One region of the Streptomyces sp. NPDC058051 genome, then DNA from elsewhere that is predicted to be linked to it. Evidence: riboswitches for the same ligand, from Rfam matches in the RefSeq annotation. Region 1 holds a riboswitch; each other region holds the start of a gene.

Region 1 (4,188 bases):
TCGCTCGACGGGCGGGGCGAGCCGGTGGAGTGGGTGCGGTCGGTCTACCGGGGCGACCGGTACAAGTTCGTGGCACGCCTGAAGCGGCCGACGGACTGAGCCACGGCGCGGCGGCCGGCCCTGCCCGGCCCCTCTCCGCACGACCGTCGCGGCCCTCGTGGGATCTTCCCCACGGGGGCCGTTCGCATGCCCCGGTACGGACCGGAGTCCGCACGGCTGACGACATTCCGAACATACGCACCCACCACAGGACCGTTTCCGGAACGCAATACGGACAGGGGGTGACGCTGAACGGGAACCTCCCCTAGATTTCCTGCGCATTACACCAGGTGATCAGCGAGGGGACGGAGTCACCGTATGCCGGCAGATCCAGAAGGAAAACCACCCGTCATCACGCCCGTGCGCGTCGTCATCGCCCTCTGCCTCGTCGCGCCGTTCGTGGCGATGCTCTGGGTGAGTTCCTACGCCAAGGTGGATCCGACCTTCATCGGAATCCCTTTCTTCTACTGGTACCAGATGCTCTGGGTGCTGATCTCCACCGCACTCACGATGACCGCGTACAAGCTGTGGCAGCGTGACCAGCGCGCCCGCAAGGGGGGTGCGTCGGCATGAAGGACGGCGTGAACGGCGTCGCTCTCGGCGTCTTCATCTTCTTCTTCGTGGCCGTCACGGTCATGGGCTTCCTGGCGGCGCGCTGGCGGAAGGCCGAGAACGAGGCGAGCCTCGACGAATGGGGCCTGGGCGGACGGTCGTTCGGAACCTGGGTCACCTGGTTCCTGCTCGGCGGCGACCTGTACACCGCGTATACCTTCGTCGCCGTTCCCGCGGCGATCTACGCGGCGGGCGCGGCCGGCTTCTTCGCGGTGCCCTACACGATCCTCGTGTACCCGCTGATCTTCACCTTCCTGCCGCGGCTGTGGTCGGTCTCGCACAAGCACGGGTACGTGACCACCTCGGACTTCGTCCGGGGGCGCTTCGGTTCGAAGGGGCTCTCGCTGGCGGTCGCCATCACCGGCATCCTCGCCACGATGCCGTACATCGCGCTCCAACTCGTCGGCATCCAGGCGGTGCTGGACGTGATGGGCGTCGGCGGTGGCGAGAACACCCACTGGTTCATCAAGGACCTGCCGCTGCTGATCGCGTTCGCGGTGCTCGCCGCGTACACCTACTCGTCCGGGCTGCGGGCACCCGCGCTGATCGCGTTCGTCAAGGACGGACTGATCTACCTGGTCATCACGGTGGCGATCATCTACATCCCGATCAAGCTCGGTGGCTTCGACGACATCTTCGCCAAGGCCGGCGAGGCGTTCGCGCAGAAGAATCCGGACACCGGCGCGCCACGCGGTGCCCTCGCACCGGGCGAGGCGGGCCAATGGGGTTACGCCACCCTGGCGTTGGGTTCGGCCCTGGCCCTCTTCATGTATCCGCACTCGATCACGGCGACGCTCTCCAGCCGTAGCCGCAACGTGATCCGGCGCAACACCACGATCCTGCCGCTGTACTCGCTGATGCTCGGCCTGCTGGCCCTGCTCGGGTTCATGGCGATCGCCGCCGGAATCAAGGTGGAGAACGGGCAGTTGGCCATTCCGCAGCTGTTCGAGACCATGTTCCCGGACTGGTTCGCGGGCGTCGCGTTCGCGGCCATCGGCATCGGCGCGCTGGTGCCCGCGGCGATCATGTCGATCGCCGCGGCGAATCTCTTCACCCGCAACATCTACAAGGACTTCCTGAAGCCGGACGCGACCCCGGAGCAGGAGACCAAGGTCTCCAAGCTGGTGTCGCTGCTGGTGAAGGTGGGCGCGCTCGCCTTCGTCCTCACCATGGACAAGACGGTCGCGATCAACTTCCAGCTGCTCGGCGGGATCTGGATCCTCCAGACGATGCCGGCCCTGGTCGGCGGCCTGTTCACCCGCTGGTTCCACCGCTGGGCACTGCTCGCGGGCTGGGCGGTCGGCATGGTGTACGGGACGGTGGCCGCGTACGGCATCCATAGTCCGACCCAGGAGCATTTCGGCGGCTCGTCGAAGAAGATCCCGGGCATCGACGAGATCGGCTACATCGGCCTGACCGCGTTCGTACTGAACGTGGTGGTGACGGTGGCCCTCACCTTCGTCCTGAACGCCCTGAAGGCGCCCGCCGGGGTGGACGAGACCTCCCCGGCCGACTACACGGCCGACGCGGGCGACAAGGGCGTCCAGGTGGAGCTCCCGCCGGCCACGGCAGGAGCTCCGGGCAGCGGCCACTGACAGCCGCCACCCGGACCGCGTCGACGGCCCGTCGCACCCCTCCCACAGGGGGCGCGACGGGCCGTCCGTCGTATCCGGGGACATCCGGGAGGGTGCACGGCTCGTTCCACCGGCCCTTCCTGCCGCCCCATCCGGTCGCACGGCTCGTTCCACCGCCCCTGCCTGCCGCCCCATCCGGTCGCACGGCTCGTTCCACCGGCCCTGCCTGCCGCCCCATCCCGGATGACGTGACACAACATGTGGGGGCTGCTCCATCCAGCGGCCCCCACATGTATGCTCATGCTCGCTGTCGCCGCAGGGGAATCCGGTGCGAATCCGGAACTGTCCCGCAACGGTGTACCCGGTGTGCTTTTGCGCACCCTCAGGAAGTCCGAGGACCTGCCGACGGCGCATCCGGCTCGACCGAACCGGATGCCAGACGTCCGGGCCTCGCGGATGGGCCGGCGGACGCCGTGACGGAGTGCTGCCCCGAACCGGGCCTGCCGCCGTCCCGGCGACCCCGTTCCCCCGCCGGCCCCGAGCCGAGCGAGGGAGAGCACCACGTGACCATCGCGCCAGCCGATCCGGCTTCAGTCGCCGTGTCCGAAGCGGCCGAGTCCGAGGCAACCGCACACGACGGTCCGGGGACCGCGCTGCTGCGGACCCTGACGGACCTCACCGCCGATCTGCCCGACACCGACCCCGGCCGCGTCGCCGCCGCCGCGCTGCGCGGCCGCAACGCCCGGTCGGACGAGGCCGAGTTGCGCTCGCTGGCCACGGAGTCCGCCGCGGGGCTGATCTCCGAGGACCCCGCCTACTCCCGGCTCGCCGCCAGGCTGTTGACCCGCACCATCGCGGACGAGGCGTCCGGCCAGGGCGCGGTCTCCTTCTCCGCCTCCGTCGCCGTCGGGCACCGCCAGGGCCTGATCGCGGACCGTACCGCCGCGTTCGTCGCACGGCACGCTGCCGCGCTCGACGCCCTGGTGGAGCGTTCGCTCGCCGACGGCGCCGACGACCGGTTCGGCTACTTCGGGCTGCGGACCCTGTACAGCCGCTATCTGCTGCGCCACCCGCACACCCGCCAGGTCGTCGAGACGCCGCAGCACTTCATGCTGCGCGTCGCCTCCGGGCTCGCCGAGAACGAGTCGGAGCAGGCCCTGGACGACGTCGCGTCGCTGTACGGGCTGATGAGCCGGCTCGACTACCTGCCGTCCTCCCCGACCCTGTTCAACTCCGGCACCCGGCACCCGCAGATGTCCTCCTGCTACCTGCTGGACTCCCCGCTCGACGAACTCGACTCGATCTACGACCGTTACCACCAGGTGGCGCGGCTCTCGAAGCACGCGGGCGGTATCGGCCTCTCGTACTCCCGGATCCGCGCCCGCGGTTCGCTGATCCGCGGCACCAACGGGCACTCCAACGGCATCGTGCCGTTCCTGAAGACGCTCGACGCCTCCGTGGCCGCCGTCAACCAGGGTGGCCGCCGCAAGGGCGCCGCCGCCGTCTACCTGGAGACCTGGCACGCGGACATCGAGGAGTTCCTGGAGCTGCGCGACAACACGGGTGAGGACCAGCGGCGTACGCACAATCTCAACCTGGCGCACTGGATCCCGGACGAGTTCATGCGCCGGGTCGACGCGGACGGCGACTGGTCGCTGTTCTCGCCCGCCGATGTGCCCGAACTGGTCGACCTGTGGGGAGACGCGTTCGACACCGCGTACCGGGCCGCCGAGGCCGAGGGGCTGGCCCTCAAGTCGCTGCCCGCCCGTGAGCTGTACGGCCGCATGATGCGCACCCTCGCGCAGACCGGTCAGGGCTGGATGACCTTCAAGGACGCCTCCAACCGGACCGCGAACCAGACCGCCGAGCCGGGCCGCGTCGTCCACTCGTCGAACCTGTGCACCGAGATCCTCGAAGTCACCGACGACGGCGAGACGGCCGTCTGCAACCTGGGTTCCGTCAA
Region 2 (4,188 bases), on a different contig from region 1:
CGGGGCCGAAGATCTCCTCGCGGGCGATGCGCATGGAGTTGTCGACGTCACCGAAGAGGGTCGGCTCGACGTACCAGCCCCGTTCCTGGGAGGCCGGACGGCCGCCGCCGGTCAGGATCTTGGCGCCTTCGTCCTGGCCGATCCGGATGTAGTCGAGCGACCGCTGCTGCTGGCGCCGCGCGACGAGCGGGCCGAGTTCGGTGGCGGGGTCGAGCGGGTCGCCGACCTTCAGCGCACCCGCGGCGGCGGCGAACGCCTCGGCCATCTCGTCGTAGCGGGAGCGCGGCACGAGGATGCGGGTCTGGGCGACGCAGGCCTGGCCGTTGATCATCCAGGCGAAGGGGACGATGCCCGCGACGGCCGTGTCCAGATCGGCGTCCGGGAGGATCACGGCGGCGGACTTGCCGCCCAGCTCCAGCGTGACCCGGGTGAGGTTGCGGGAGGCGACCTCCATCACCCGTCGCCCCGCGGCGACGGACCCGGTGAACGACACCTTGTCGACGCCGGGATGCCCGACCAGGTACTCGCTGACCTCGCGGTCGGCCGGCAGGATCGACAACACCCCTTCCGGCAGCCCCGCCTCCGCGGCGATCTCCGCCAGGACGTAGGCGTCGAGCGGGGATTCGGGCGAGACCTTGAGGACGGCGGAGCAGCCGGCCAGCAGCGCGGGCGCGAGCTTGGCGGCGGCGGTGAACTGCGGAACGTTCCACGGCACCACGGCCGCGACCACCCCGACGGGCTCCCGGCGCACCAGCAGCGGCCCGAGCACCCCGTCGCGCCGCTCCTCGTACGGGAAACCGCGGGCGACGGTGATCGCCGCGTCCCACACCATCATCGCCGCGAGGGCCTGCACCATCACGCCGGACGTGTACGGGGTGCCGTTCTCCGAGCTGATGATCCGGGCGATCTCCTCGTACCGCACGGCGAACGCGTCCTTGATCCGGGTGATCACCTCGATCCGCTCGTCCACGGTCATCCGTGGCCAGGGCCCCTCGTCGAAGGCCCGCCGGGCGGCGGCGACGGCCCGGTCCACGTCCGCCGCGCAGGCGTGCGGCACCCGGCCGATCACCTGTTCGGTGTGGGGCGACACGACCTCGATGACGTCCCGGCCCAGCGGATCGACCAACTCCCCGCCGATGAACAGTTTTCCGTGTTCGACAAGCTCGGTCATGGCTGCTGCCTCCCGCGACCCGGCACGTTACCTGACTCCGTGTCAGAACTGATACCAGTTCCAGTTCCAGGAGTCCACGGCCGCGACGGGCCCGCCCGCGCCGACGACACACCGGTTCCACCCGCCGGACGGCCACGAGGGCATCGGGGCCGAACAGTTGGCCGACCGGGGGGTCAACTGGAACAAGTTCTCGTTACAGTGGGCGCGGTGCACCGCACAGCCGTACGTCCGGTACGCCGACCAGGTCGCGCGGAGCGATGTCGTGCGGAGCGATGCCGCGCGGAGAGAGGGGGAGCCCATGACGCAGGTGACCGATCACGGCGGGGGCGTGCACAGCATCAAGGTCCCCATCCCGGACAACCCGCTCGGGCACACCCTGGTGCACGTACTCGACACCGGTCGCGGCCCGGTCCTGATCGACACGGGCTGGGACGATCCGGAGGCGTGGGACACGCTCACCGCCGGGCTCACCGCCGTCGGTACGGGGGTCGGCGACATCCACGGTGTGGTCATCACCCACCACCACCCCGACCACCACGGCCTGTCCGGGCAGGTGCGCGAGGCGTCCGGGGCCTGGATCGCCATGCACGCCGCCGACACCGCGATCGTGCGCCGGACCCACGAGTCCCGGCCGGACACCTGGTCGGCGTACCTCGCGGCGAAGCTCACCGCGGTCGGTGCGCCCGAGGAGCATCTCGCGCCGTTGCGGGCGGCCATGGCCGGCGGCCGGATGCGCACCCTGCCCGGGCTGCGGGCCGCGGTTCCGGACCGGGAGATCGTCCCCGGTGAGCTGCTCGATCTGGCGGGGCGCGCGCTGCGGGCCGTCTGGACGCCGGGGCACACGCCCGGCCACGTCTGCCTCCACCTGGAGGAGGAGCATCCGGGAGATCTTCCCGGCCGGGGCCGGCTCTTCTCCGGCGATCACCTGCTGCCCGGAATCAGCCCGCACATCGGTCTCTACGAAGACCCCGACGACGCCACGGTCACCGATCCGCTCGGCGACTACCTCGATTCCCTGGAGCGCGTCGGGCGGCTCGGGGCCGCCGAGGTGCTGCCCGCCCACCAGTACGCGTTCACGGATGCCGCGGGGCGCGTGCGGGAACTGCTGCACCACCACGAGGAGCGGCTGACCGGGCTGCTCGGACTGCTGGTCACCCCCCTGACGCCGTGGGAGCTGGCCGAGCGGATGGAGTGGAACCGGCCCTGGGCGCAGATCCCGCACGGCTCGCGGAACATCGCCGTCTCGGAGGCCGAGGCGCATCTGCGGCGGCTGGTGAAGCTGGGCCGCGCGGAGGCGGTGGCGGGGAGCGACCCGGTGACGTACATCGCGGCGTGACGGACCACCGAACGACCCGGTGACGTACATCGCGGCGTGACGGACCACCGGCGGGGCACCGGGGTCGGGGGTGTGACCGCCTCCACCCGGGCGCTCCGGCCCCGACCGGTAGAGTGTGCGGGTCGTCATCATGCCCGTCCAGGGGGAAGCCGGTGCGAATCCGGCACTGACCACGCAGCCGTGAGCCGTCGTCGCAGACGGTGAGTCGGAATGCCCTGCCTGCGGTTGTGACCGGCTCGCACCACCGGAACCCCGGTGGTCGGCACCGTCGAGGTATACGGAGCCGGAGCCTGGTGCGTGAGCGTGCCTGTGCCCGGTTCCCCGCGCAGGAGAGGCCCCGCCCGCCATGACCGTACGCCGCAGCGCAGCAGCGCTCGCCGCCACCGCCACCGTGCTCTGTGCGGCCACTGCTCCGGCCGCGGTCGCGGCACCGTCCCCGTCGCCCTCGCCGTCCGCCGCGTCGCCCTCCGGGCTGTACGGCACGAAGGACCCCACGTACGACGGCGTCTGGCGGCAGTCACTGGCCCTCCTCGCCCAGCGGATCGAGGGCGTCACGCCCGCGACGAAGTCGGTGGACTGGCTGATCGCCCAGCAGTGCGCCGACGGCGCGTACGCCTCGTACCGGCCGGACGTCTCCCAGCCGTGCACCGGGAAGACGGTGCTGGACACCAATGCCACCGCGGTCGCCGTCCAGGCGCTCGTCGAGGTGGGCGGCCACCGGGAGACCGTGAACGACTCGGTGCGCCGGCTGAAGGCCGTACAGAACGAGGACGGCGGCTGGGGCTACACCGCGGGCGCGCCCAGTGACGCCAACTCCACCTCGCTGGTGATCGGCGCCCTCGCCCGGCAGGGGCAGCGGCTCGGGGACATCACGACGCACGGCGGCAAGACGCCCTACGCCCCGCTGCTCGCGCTCGCGATCCCGTGCGGCGGCAAGGACGGCGGCGCCTTCGCCTACCAGCCCGACAAGGCCGGCAAGCTCGCGGCCAACGCGGACGCCACCGCCGCCGCCGTGCTCGGCACCATGGGCAAGGCCCTGGCCGTCGGGGACAACGCCGCGACCAAGGCGCCCACCTGCCACCCGGGCACCGGCCTCACGCCCGAGCAGGCCGCCCAGAACGGCGCCCACTACCTCGCGAACGCCCTCGCCGCGAACGGCCATCTGGACCTGGCACCGATGCCCGGCGCCGACGACTCCACCCCGCAGCCCGACTTCGGCAACACCGCGGACGCGGTCGTCGCCCTGTCCGCGGCGGGCCACCAGGACAAGGCCGCCGGGGCCGTGGCCTGGCTGAAGAAGAACTCCGGGTCCTGGGCGGAGGAGAACGGTCCCGCCGCCTACGCGCAACTGGTCCTGGCCGCACACGCGGCCGGTGCCGACGCCCGCGACTTCGGTGGCGTGAACCTCGTCGACCGGCTGAACGCGACCGGTCCCGTCCCCGCGGCCGTCACCACACCCGACCCGTCCGCCGACACCGGCTACGTGCCCACCGAGAAGGACCAGGTCCACAGCGGGGACGATGTGATCGGCGGCGTGTGGTGGTACGTCGGTATCGGCCTCGTCGTCGGCGCGGGCGCCGGTTTCCTGATCAGCGGCCGCCGGAAGAGCCAGCAGCTGTGAGGCGGGCAGGAAGGGCCGCCGCTCTCCTGGTGGTCCTCGGCGCCGTCCTGGCCGTGCTCG
Region 3 (4,188 bases), on a different contig from region 1:
GCCGCCCGGGAGGCGGTCGCCGACGCCGGACTCGACCCGGCGGGGTGGGAGGGCAGCAGGGTCGCCGTCGTCGTCGGCACCAGCAGCGGAGGCTCCTCCGCACTGACCGAACAGGCCGTCGTGCTCGACCGGCACGGACCGGACGCGACCTCGCCGTCGGGCATCCTGCTCACCATTCCGAACATGCCCGCGGCCGAGATCGCCATCCAACTGCGCGCCACCGGTCCCAGCATGGCCCCGTGCACCGCGTGCTCGTCCGGCGCCACCGCGCTGTCCGTCGCCCGCGATCTGCTGGCCATGGGCCGGTGCGACATCGCGATCGCCGGCGCCACCGAGTCGATCATCCACCGGGTCGCCATGACCGGCTTCTCCCGGTCCGGAGCCGCGGCCGGGGCGGACGGCGACCCGGCCGGGCGCTGCCGGCCCTTCGCGGCCGACCGTTCCGGGCTGGTCATGGGCGAGGGCGCCGCCGTCATGGTGCTGGAACGGGCGGACGACGCCACCGCCCGGAACGCCGCGCCACGGGCACTGCTCGCGGGCACGGGCGCCACCACCGACGCCTACCACCCCACCAGGCCGCACCCCTCCGGCGCGGTGGCCCAGGCCGCGGTCGAGGCCGCGCTGCGCGACGCGGGCTGGGCCGCCGAAGACGTCGACCACGTCAATGCCCACGGCACGGCCACACCGGCCAACGACGCCGCCGAGGCCGCCCTCATCGGCCGGGTCTACCCCCACCGGCCGCCCGTCACCGCCCCCAAGGGCGTGCTGGGGCACTGCATGGGGGCGGCCGGAGCGATCGAGGCGGGACTGACCGTGCTGACGCTCCAACGCGGCGTCGTCCCGCCGATCGCCAACCTCGACGCCCCGGCGCCCGAGTTCGACATCAACTGCGTCACCAAGCAACCCCTGCGGCAGCCCATCAGGCGCGCCGTCAGTCACTCCTTCGGCTTCGGCGGACACAACGCCGTGATCGCCCTCCAGCATCCGTAGGCACCGGGCGGGTGGTGCGACGGGACACAGCCCGGCGTACCACCGGTCGCACCGCCGGTGAGCTGCGCGGAGGCTCGTGATAGCTTGCCGGAGCCAGTCGAACTCCACGTATGGGGTCAGGGAATCCGGTGGGAATCCGGAACTGACGCGCAGCGGTGAGGGGGACGGGCGGGGCCACAGCCACTGGGACCACCCTCGGGAGTCCTGGGAAGGCGCTCCGTCCGCAAGAACCCGAGTCCGAAGACCTGCTGGCACCTGCCACCCGGTAACGGGTGCAGGCTCCGTACGGCGGGCTCCGCGCATGAGCCCCATGACGCAGAGGGACTCCGTGCCGCCCATAGCCAACCCTGTCCGCACCGTCGCCCTGTTCGCGACGGGACTCGTCCTGTTGACCGCCTGCGGGGGCGGGACGAACCACTCCGCGGCGAAGTCGGATCCTGTCGACGGATACCCGGTGACGCTGAAGAACTGCGGACGGACCGTCACCGTCGAAGCCCCGCCGCACCACGCCGTCCCGGTCGACCAGGGATCGACGGAGATCCTGCTGTCCCTCGGTCTCGCCGACCGGCTGGCCGCCACCGCGACCTGGACCGACCCGGTGATGAAGGGCCTGGAGAAGGCCAACGCCACGGTTCCCAGGATCGCGGACAACCGGCCGTCGTCGGAGAAGGTCCTCGACCAGGAACCCGACTTCATCAGCGCGTCGTTCGAGTCGACGCTCTCCAAGGGCGGTGTGGCCCCCCGCGAACAGTTCGAGGAACTCGGCGTCCCGACCTACGTCTCGCCCGCCGACTGCACCGGCAAGGACAACAGCGGCAGCGGCGACGGAGCCCGTACGTCGCCACTGACCATGGACGACGTGTACGAAGAAGTCCGCGACCTGGCCAAGGTGTTCGGGGTGCCGAAGCGCGGCGACCGTCTCGTGGCAGAGCTGCGCGCCCGGGTGAAGAAGGCGACCGAGGGCATCGACGCCTCCGACACCACCCTCCTCTACTGGTTCTCCGACTCCAAGGCCCCGTACCTGGCCGGCTGCTGCGGTGCACCCGGTGTCATCACCCGCGAACTCGGTGCGAAGAACGTCTTCGACGACACCCGTGAGGAATGGCCGCAGATCAGCTGGGAGACCGTCGCCGACCGCAACCCCGATGTCCTGGTCATCGGCGACCTGACCCGCCGGACACAGACCGCCGAGAGCGCCGCGAAGAAGATCGAATTCCTGGAGTCCGACCCCGTCACGAAGAACATGGACGCCGTCAAGCACAAGCGGTACGTCCTGCTGAGCGGCCAGGCCATGAACCCGTCCATCCGGACCGTCGAGGGCGTGGAACGCGTCGCCGCCGGGCTGCGCACCTTCGGGCTCGCCGGGTGACGAACACGGGACGGGCCACCCGGGCGGATGCCCCGCGGGCCCCCGAAGCACCCCCGCGCGGCGGCGAACGGGTACGGGCGGGGGCGGAGATGCTGCGCGGCGGAGCCCTGTGGGCCGGTGGCATCGCACTGCTCGTGCTGTCCGTGGCGGTCGCGGTCACCATCGGTCCGGCCCGGATCTCCGTCGGCGACGTCTGGTCCACGGTCGCCGCCCACGTCGGCTGGGGCCGGTCGCCGCTCACCCCGATCCGGGACGGCATCATCTGGAACCTCCGCATGCCGCGCACGCTGCTCGCCGCGGTGTGCGGCGCCGGGCTCGCGGTGTGCGGCGCCGTCATGCAGTCGCTCCTGCGCAACCCGCTCGCCGACCCGTTCGTCCTCGGCGTCTCGTCCGGCGCCTCGACCGGCGCGGTCGTGGTCGTCGTCCTCGGTATCGGTGGGGGAGCGGTGTCGATCTCGGCCGGCGCGTTCCTCGGGGCGCTCTGTTCGTTCTCCCTCGTGCTGCTGCTGAGCCACACCCTGGGGGGAACGACGGACCGGGTCGTCCTCTCCGGTGTCGCGGCCATGCAGTTGTTCTCCGCGCTCACCTCCTTCGTCGTGATGACCTCCGCCGACGCCGAGCAGACCCGCGGCGTGCTGTTCTGGCTGCTCGGCTCCCTCAGCGGGGTCGGCTGGACCGATGTGTGGGTCGGCTGTGCCGTTCTCGTCGCGACCCTGGCCGTCTGTCTCGGCCACGCCCGGACGCTCGATGCCTACGCGTTCGGCCAGGACGCCGCCGCCGCACTCGGCGTGCACGTCGCGCGCACCCGGATCGTGCTGCTCTGCACGACCGCGCTGCTGACCGCCGTACTCGTCAGCTCGGCCGGAGCCATCGGCTTCGTCGGCCTGGTCCTGCCGCACGCCGCCCGCGCGCTCATCGGCTCCGGACACCGGCGGCTGCTGCCCGTCACGGCTCTCACCGGGGCCGTGTTCCTGGTCTGGGTCGACACTCTCGCCAGGACGGCCCTCGACCCGCAGGAGGTGCCGGTCGGAGTCGTCACGGCTCTCCTCGGCGTGCCCGCGTTCGTCCTGGTCCTGTACCGCACCCGGAGGGTCACATGACGGACGGAGCCGCCGAGGGCCTGCGGGCCGAGCGGGTCAGCCGGGAGGCGGGCGGGCGCCTCGTCCTCGACGGGGTCCGTCTCGCCGCGCCGCCCGGCGCCACCATCGGGCTCATCGGACCGAACGGATCCGGCAAGTCGACCCTGCTGCGGGTACTGGCAGGAGTGCTCGCCCCGCAGCAGGGGACGGTGACGCTCGACGGCAGGCGGCTCGACGAGATCGGCCGCCGAGGGGTGGCCCGGCGGGTCGCCGTGGTCGACCAGCACGCCACCACACAGGTCGAGTTGAGCGTCCTTGACGTGGTGGGCCTCGGACGCATCCCGCATCGCAGGGCCTGGTCGGCACCCGGCCGGGCGGACGACGACGCGGTGCGCGAAGCCCTGGAGCGGACCGGTCTCGCCGACCGGAGCGACCAGTCCTGGCACACCCTGTCCGGAGGCGAGAGGCAGCGGGTCCAGATCGCGCGCGCCCTGGCCCAGCAGCCGCGTGAACTGCTGCTCGACGAGCCGACGAACCACCTCGACATCCAGCACCAGCTGGAGCTGCTGTCGTTGATCACGACACTTCCCCTCACCTGTGTGATCGCTCTGCACGACCTCAATCTGGCGGCGATGTTCTGTGACCGGATCGTCGTCATGGCGGAGGGGAGGGTGGTGACCGCCGGAACCCCGGCTGAGGTGATCACCGAGGAGCTGATAGCCGAGGTCTACCGGGTCGGGGCGCGGGTCA
Region 4 (4,188 bases), on a different contig from region 1:
CGGGGACCTCGGGGACCAGGGTGGAGACGGCCGTGGCATGCACCGCGTGGGTGTGGACGACGGCAACCGCCTCGCTGTTCCGGTAGACCGCGAGGTGGAGCGGGAGTTCGCTGGTGGGGGCCAGCTCGCCGAGGACGCGGTTGCCGTCCAGGTCGACGCCGACGGCGTCCCCGGGACCGAGCCGGTCGTACGGCACTCCGCTCGGGGTGACCAGGACCGTCGCACCGACGCGTGCCGACACGTTTCCGGAGGTCCCGACGACGAGGCCGTCCGCCGCCGTCCTGCGGGCGGTGGCGACGACAGCGTCCCAGGCCCGTTCGATCGCGTCCCCTCGGTCATCACTCATACGAGGATCCTGTCAGCCCGGGAGGCGAACGGGCATGCGATCGGCCGGGAAGGTCACAACCCGGTGACGTTCACAAAAGGTGCGCCAGGGGGTGGATCGGGCCCGGTGGGGCTCCGTGCGCGGACCGCGCCGCGCCGCGGAGATCAGGAAGAGGAATCCGGTCCCGACAGGAGACACCACAGCGCCCTTCCCAGTTCATCTTCCGTTCACTCAGGTTGCCTACGGTCCACTTGCCAATGACGTCGAACGATTGCCTGGGTAAATGGAACACATCACGCTGCTTCTCGCGATTGTGATCGTGACAGCTCTAGTGTTCGATTTCACGAACGGTTTCCATGACACCGCCAACGCGATGGCGACCACCATCTCGACCGGCGCACTCAAACCGAAGACAGCGGTGGCCATGTCCGCCGTTCTCAACCTCGTCGGCGCGTTCCTCTCGGTGGAGGTCGCCAAGACGATCTCCGGCGGGATCGTCAACGAGAACGGGCTGCGGACAGAAGTGATCTTCGCGGCACTCGTCGGCGCCATCCTGTGGAATCTGCTGACCTGGCTGGTCGGCCTTCCGTCCAGTTCCTCGCACGCCCTGTTCGGCGGCCTGATCGGCGCCGCGGTGATGTCGGCGGGCTGGTCCTCCGTCAACGGCGGCACCGTCGTCACCAAGGTGCTGCTCCCGGCGCTCGCCGCGCCGATCGTCGCCGGTCTGGCCGCGCTGCTGGCGACCAGGCTGACGTACCGGATCGGCGGGAAGATCCGCAACGACGCCCAGGAGAAGGCCACCGCCAAGGGCTACCGCGCCGGTCAGATCGCCTCGGCCGGACTGGTCTCCCTCGCCCACGGCACCAACGACGCGCAGAAGACCATGGGCATCATCACCCTGGCCCTGGTCACCGGCGGCGTCCTGCACCCCGGCTCCAACCCGCCGGTCTGGGTCATCGTCGCGGCCGGTACGGCCATCGCGCTCGGCACCTACCTGGGCGGCTGGCGCATCATCCGCACCATGGGCAGCGGCCTCACCGACCTCAAACCGCCGCAGGGCTTCGCCGCCCAGACCAGCGCGGCCACGGTCATCCTGGCCTCCTCGCACCTCGGCTTCTCGCTCTCCACCACGCAGTCCTGCTCCGGTGCCGTGATGGGCGCGGGGCTCGGCCGCCGGGGCGGCGTGGTCCGCTGGTCCACCGCCACCCGGATGTTCGTCGCCTGGGGTCTGACCCTGCCGGCCGCGGGACTGGTCGGCGCCGGTGCCGAGTTCCTCACCAAGCAGGGCACGTGGGGTGTCGTCGTCGTCGCGGCGCTGCTGCTCGCGGGCTCCGGGGCGATATGGCTCGTGTCGCGTCGCAAGCCGGTCGGCCACGGCGACGTCGCACCCGCCGCCGACGGAGCCGAACCCGCGGGCGTCGTCACCACGGCCATCGCCGCCGTCAGCCCGCCGCCCACCGGCGCCCAGGCGGCCGCCCAGGATCTCAAGACCACCATTCCGGCTCCGGCCGCGACCTCCCAGGACCCGGCGCGACCCGCCACCGTCTAGGTCGGCCGCCCCGGCAGACCGGCTAAGGAATCAGCATGAAAATCGACTGGGCAGCCCTCGGCTCCGTCTTCGGCGTCTCCCTCGTCGTCACCGTCGCGCTGGTGGGTCTCTTCACCCTGGGCATCGTCGGTCTCTCCAAGCAGCCCGAACCGGCGGCGCAGGGCGGCTCCGGCGGCTCGCTGCTGCTGGCCCGCGCGGGCGCGTACGTCTGCTTCGCGCTGTGCGCGACGGCGGTCGCGTACGGGATCTATCTGATCGTCGCCTGACCTCCGTCAAGGCATCCCCCTTCTCCGCACGCTCCCGACGGGCCGGACCCACGACATGGGTCCGGTCCTTCGGCATGGGTCCGGCCCTTCGGCGTTGTGGCTCCGGCCCGATGTGGGGCACAGCACACCGCACCGCCGCAGGTCAACGGCAAGTTGACGGACGTTCGCGGAGCGTGGTGGACTGCCGGAGCCAATTACGGCGACAGCAGAGGAAGCCGGTGCGAATCCGGCGCGGTCCCGCCACTGTCACCGGGGAGCAGTCCCCCACACCGGAAGTCACGGCACGCGCGAGCGGGCTGGAAGGCCGGGGGAACTGCGGATCCGGGAGCCAGGAGACTCTCGTCGCCCGTCACGTCGATCCAGGGCGCGGACCCTGAGTGAGGACATATCGCCATGCCTGGCTGCCGTGCGTCCGTTGCTTCGATGCTCTCGACGAGAGCCGCCTGTACGAGGACCCTTCGAGGCGTGAGCGCCGGTTGAGCCATGCGTGCCGATCGCGTTTTCGCGTACGGCGCCACGGCCGGTCTGATCGGCGACCTGCTGTTCGGTGATCCCCGCAGGGGACACCCGGTCGCCGCCTTCGGGCGGGCCGCGGCGGGCGTCGAGCACCGTCTCTGGCGCGACCACCGCGGGTGGGGCGCGCTGCACACGCTCGTCTGCGCCGGAGGCGCCGCGGGGAGTGCCGTGCTGGTCACCCGTGCCCTGCGCCGTCATCCCGCCGCCTCGGTCGCCCTGACCGCGGCCGCCACCTGGTCCGTCGTCGGTGGTACCTCCCTGGGGCGTGAGGCCCGCACGATCGGGGCCGCGCTGGCCGCCGATGACCTCGCGTCGGCCCGCGAGCGCCTGCCGCACCTGTGCGGGCGCGACCCGCAGTCCCTCGACGGACCGCAGATCGCCCGCGCCGTGGTGGAGTCCGTGGCCGAGAACACCTCGGACGCCGTGGTCGGCGCCCTGGTGTGGGGCGCGCTGGCCGGCGTGCCCGGACTCGTCGGCTTCCGGGCCGCCAACACCCTCGACGCCATGGTCGGCCACAAGTCGCCCCGCCACCGGCGCTACGGCTGGGCCTCGGCCCGCCTCGACGACCTCGCGGGCTGGCCCGGTGCCCGGCTCACCGCCCTGCTGGCCGTGGCCGCCGGCGGGCGGCCACGGGGCGCGGTGCGGGCCTGGCGGGCCGACGCGGCCAAGCACCCGAGTCCCAACGCGGGACCGGTGGAGGCGTCGTTCGCGGGCGCGCTCGGCGTACGGCTCGGCGGAACCCTCGCCTACGGAGGCCGGATCGAGCACCGCCCCGTCCTCAACGGGGAGACGGGCCGGGCGGTGGAGACCGAGGACATCGAACGCGCGGTGCGGCTCTCGCGCCGGGTGAGCGTGCTCGCCCTCGGCGTGTGTGTGGTGGGGCGACTGGGTGCCGGCCTCGCCGCACGGCGCATCGCGGGACGACGGAACGCGGGCCTGCCCGCCGAAGCCCTTCGGGCCGCGGGACGACGGACCGCAGGACGGAGACGGACATGAGCGGCGGGCTGCTGGTCGCCGGAACCACCTCGGACGCCGGCAAGAGCGTCGTCACGGCGGGCATCTGCCGCTGGCTCGTACGCCGGGGCGTGAAAGTGGCGCCCTTCAAGGCGCAGAACATGTCGCTGAACTCGTTCGTCACCCGCGAGGGTGCCGAGATCGGGCGCGCCCAGGCGATGCAGGCCCAGGCCGCCCGGGTCGAGCCGACCGCGCTGATGAACCCGGTGCTGCTCAAGCCCGGTGGCGACCGCTCCAGCCAGGTCGTGCTGATGGGCAGACCGGTGGGCGAGATGAGCGCGCGCGGCTACCACGGCGGCAGGCAGGAGGCGCTCCTCGGCACGGTCGTGGACTGCCTGGAGCGGCTTCGGGCCACGTACGACGCGGTGATCTGCGAGGGCGCGGGCAGCCCGGCCGAGATCAACCTGCGGCGCACGGACATCGTGAACATGGGCATCGCACGGGCGGCGCGCTTCCCCGTGGTGGTCGTCGGCGACATCGACCGCGGCGGCGTCTTCGCCTCGTTCTTCGGTACGACG

Evidence for each region. A riboswitch is a leader RNA that binds a small molecule or an ion and turns the genes downstream of it on or off. The one in region 1 is predicted to bind cobalamin.
Region 2: another riboswitch for cobalamin. It lies ahead of ACFVUT_RS25940 (prenyltransferase/squalene oxidase repeat-containing protein); the one in region 1 lies ahead of ACFVUT_RS06935 (ribonucleoside-diphosphate reductase subunit alpha).
Region 3: another riboswitch for cobalamin. It lies ahead of ACFVUT_RS00755 (ABC transporter substrate-binding protein); the one in region 1 lies ahead of ACFVUT_RS06935 (ribonucleoside-diphosphate reductase subunit alpha).
Region 4: another riboswitch for cobalamin. It lies ahead of ACFVUT_RS08285 (cobalamin biosynthesis protein); the one in region 1 lies ahead of ACFVUT_RS06935 (ribonucleoside-diphosphate reductase subunit alpha).

The regions. Positions count from the first base shown of each region.
Region 1 covers NZ_JBHVRW010000003.1:290,149-294,336, forward strand. The annotation lists gene ACFVUT_RS06920 (GntR family transcriptional regulator) at 1-99, shown strand, start outside; gene ACFVUT_RS06925 (DUF3311 domain-containing protein) at 358-612, shown strand; gene mctP (monocarboxylate uptake permease MctP) at 609-2,246, shown strand; cobalamin riboswitch at 2,513-2,647, shown strand; gene ACFVUT_RS06935 (ribonucleoside-diphosphate reductase subunit alpha) at 2,789-4,188, shown strand, end outside.
Region 2 covers NZ_JBHVRW010000018.1:117,029-121,216, reverse strand. The annotation lists gene ACFVUT_RS25950 (aldehyde dehydrogenase) at 1-1,171, opposite strand, end outside; gene ACFVUT_RS25945 (MBL fold metallo-hydrolase) at 1,470-2,507, shown strand; cobalamin riboswitch at 2,610-2,745, shown strand; gene ACFVUT_RS25940 (prenyltransferase/squalene oxidase repeat-containing protein) at 2,854-4,128, shown strand; gene ACFVUT_RS25935 (SCO2322 family protein) at 4,125-4,188, shown strand, end outside.
Region 3 covers NZ_JBHVRW010000001.1:158,649-162,836, forward strand. The annotation lists gene ACFVUT_RS00750 (beta-ketoacyl-[acyl-carrier-protein] synthase family protein) at 1-990, shown strand, start outside; cobalamin riboswitch at 1,068-1,258, shown strand; gene ACFVUT_RS00755 (ABC transporter substrate-binding protein) at 1,301-2,359, shown strand; gene ACFVUT_RS00760 (FecCD family ABC transporter permease) at 2,449-3,459, shown strand; gene ACFVUT_RS00765 (ABC transporter ATP-binding protein) at 3,456-4,188, shown strand, end outside.
Region 4 covers NZ_JBHVRW010000004.1:62,623-66,810, forward strand. The annotation lists gene ACFVUT_RS08270 (class II aldolase/adducin family protein) at 1-346, opposite strand, end outside; gene ACFVUT_RS08275 (anion permease) at 609-1,874, shown strand; gene ACFVUT_RS08280 (hypothetical protein) at 1,910-2,140, shown strand; cobalamin riboswitch at 2,348-2,479, shown strand; gene ACFVUT_RS08285 (cobalamin biosynthesis protein) at 2,624-3,652, shown strand; gene ACFVUT_RS08290 (cobyric acid synthase) at 3,649-4,188, shown strand, end outside.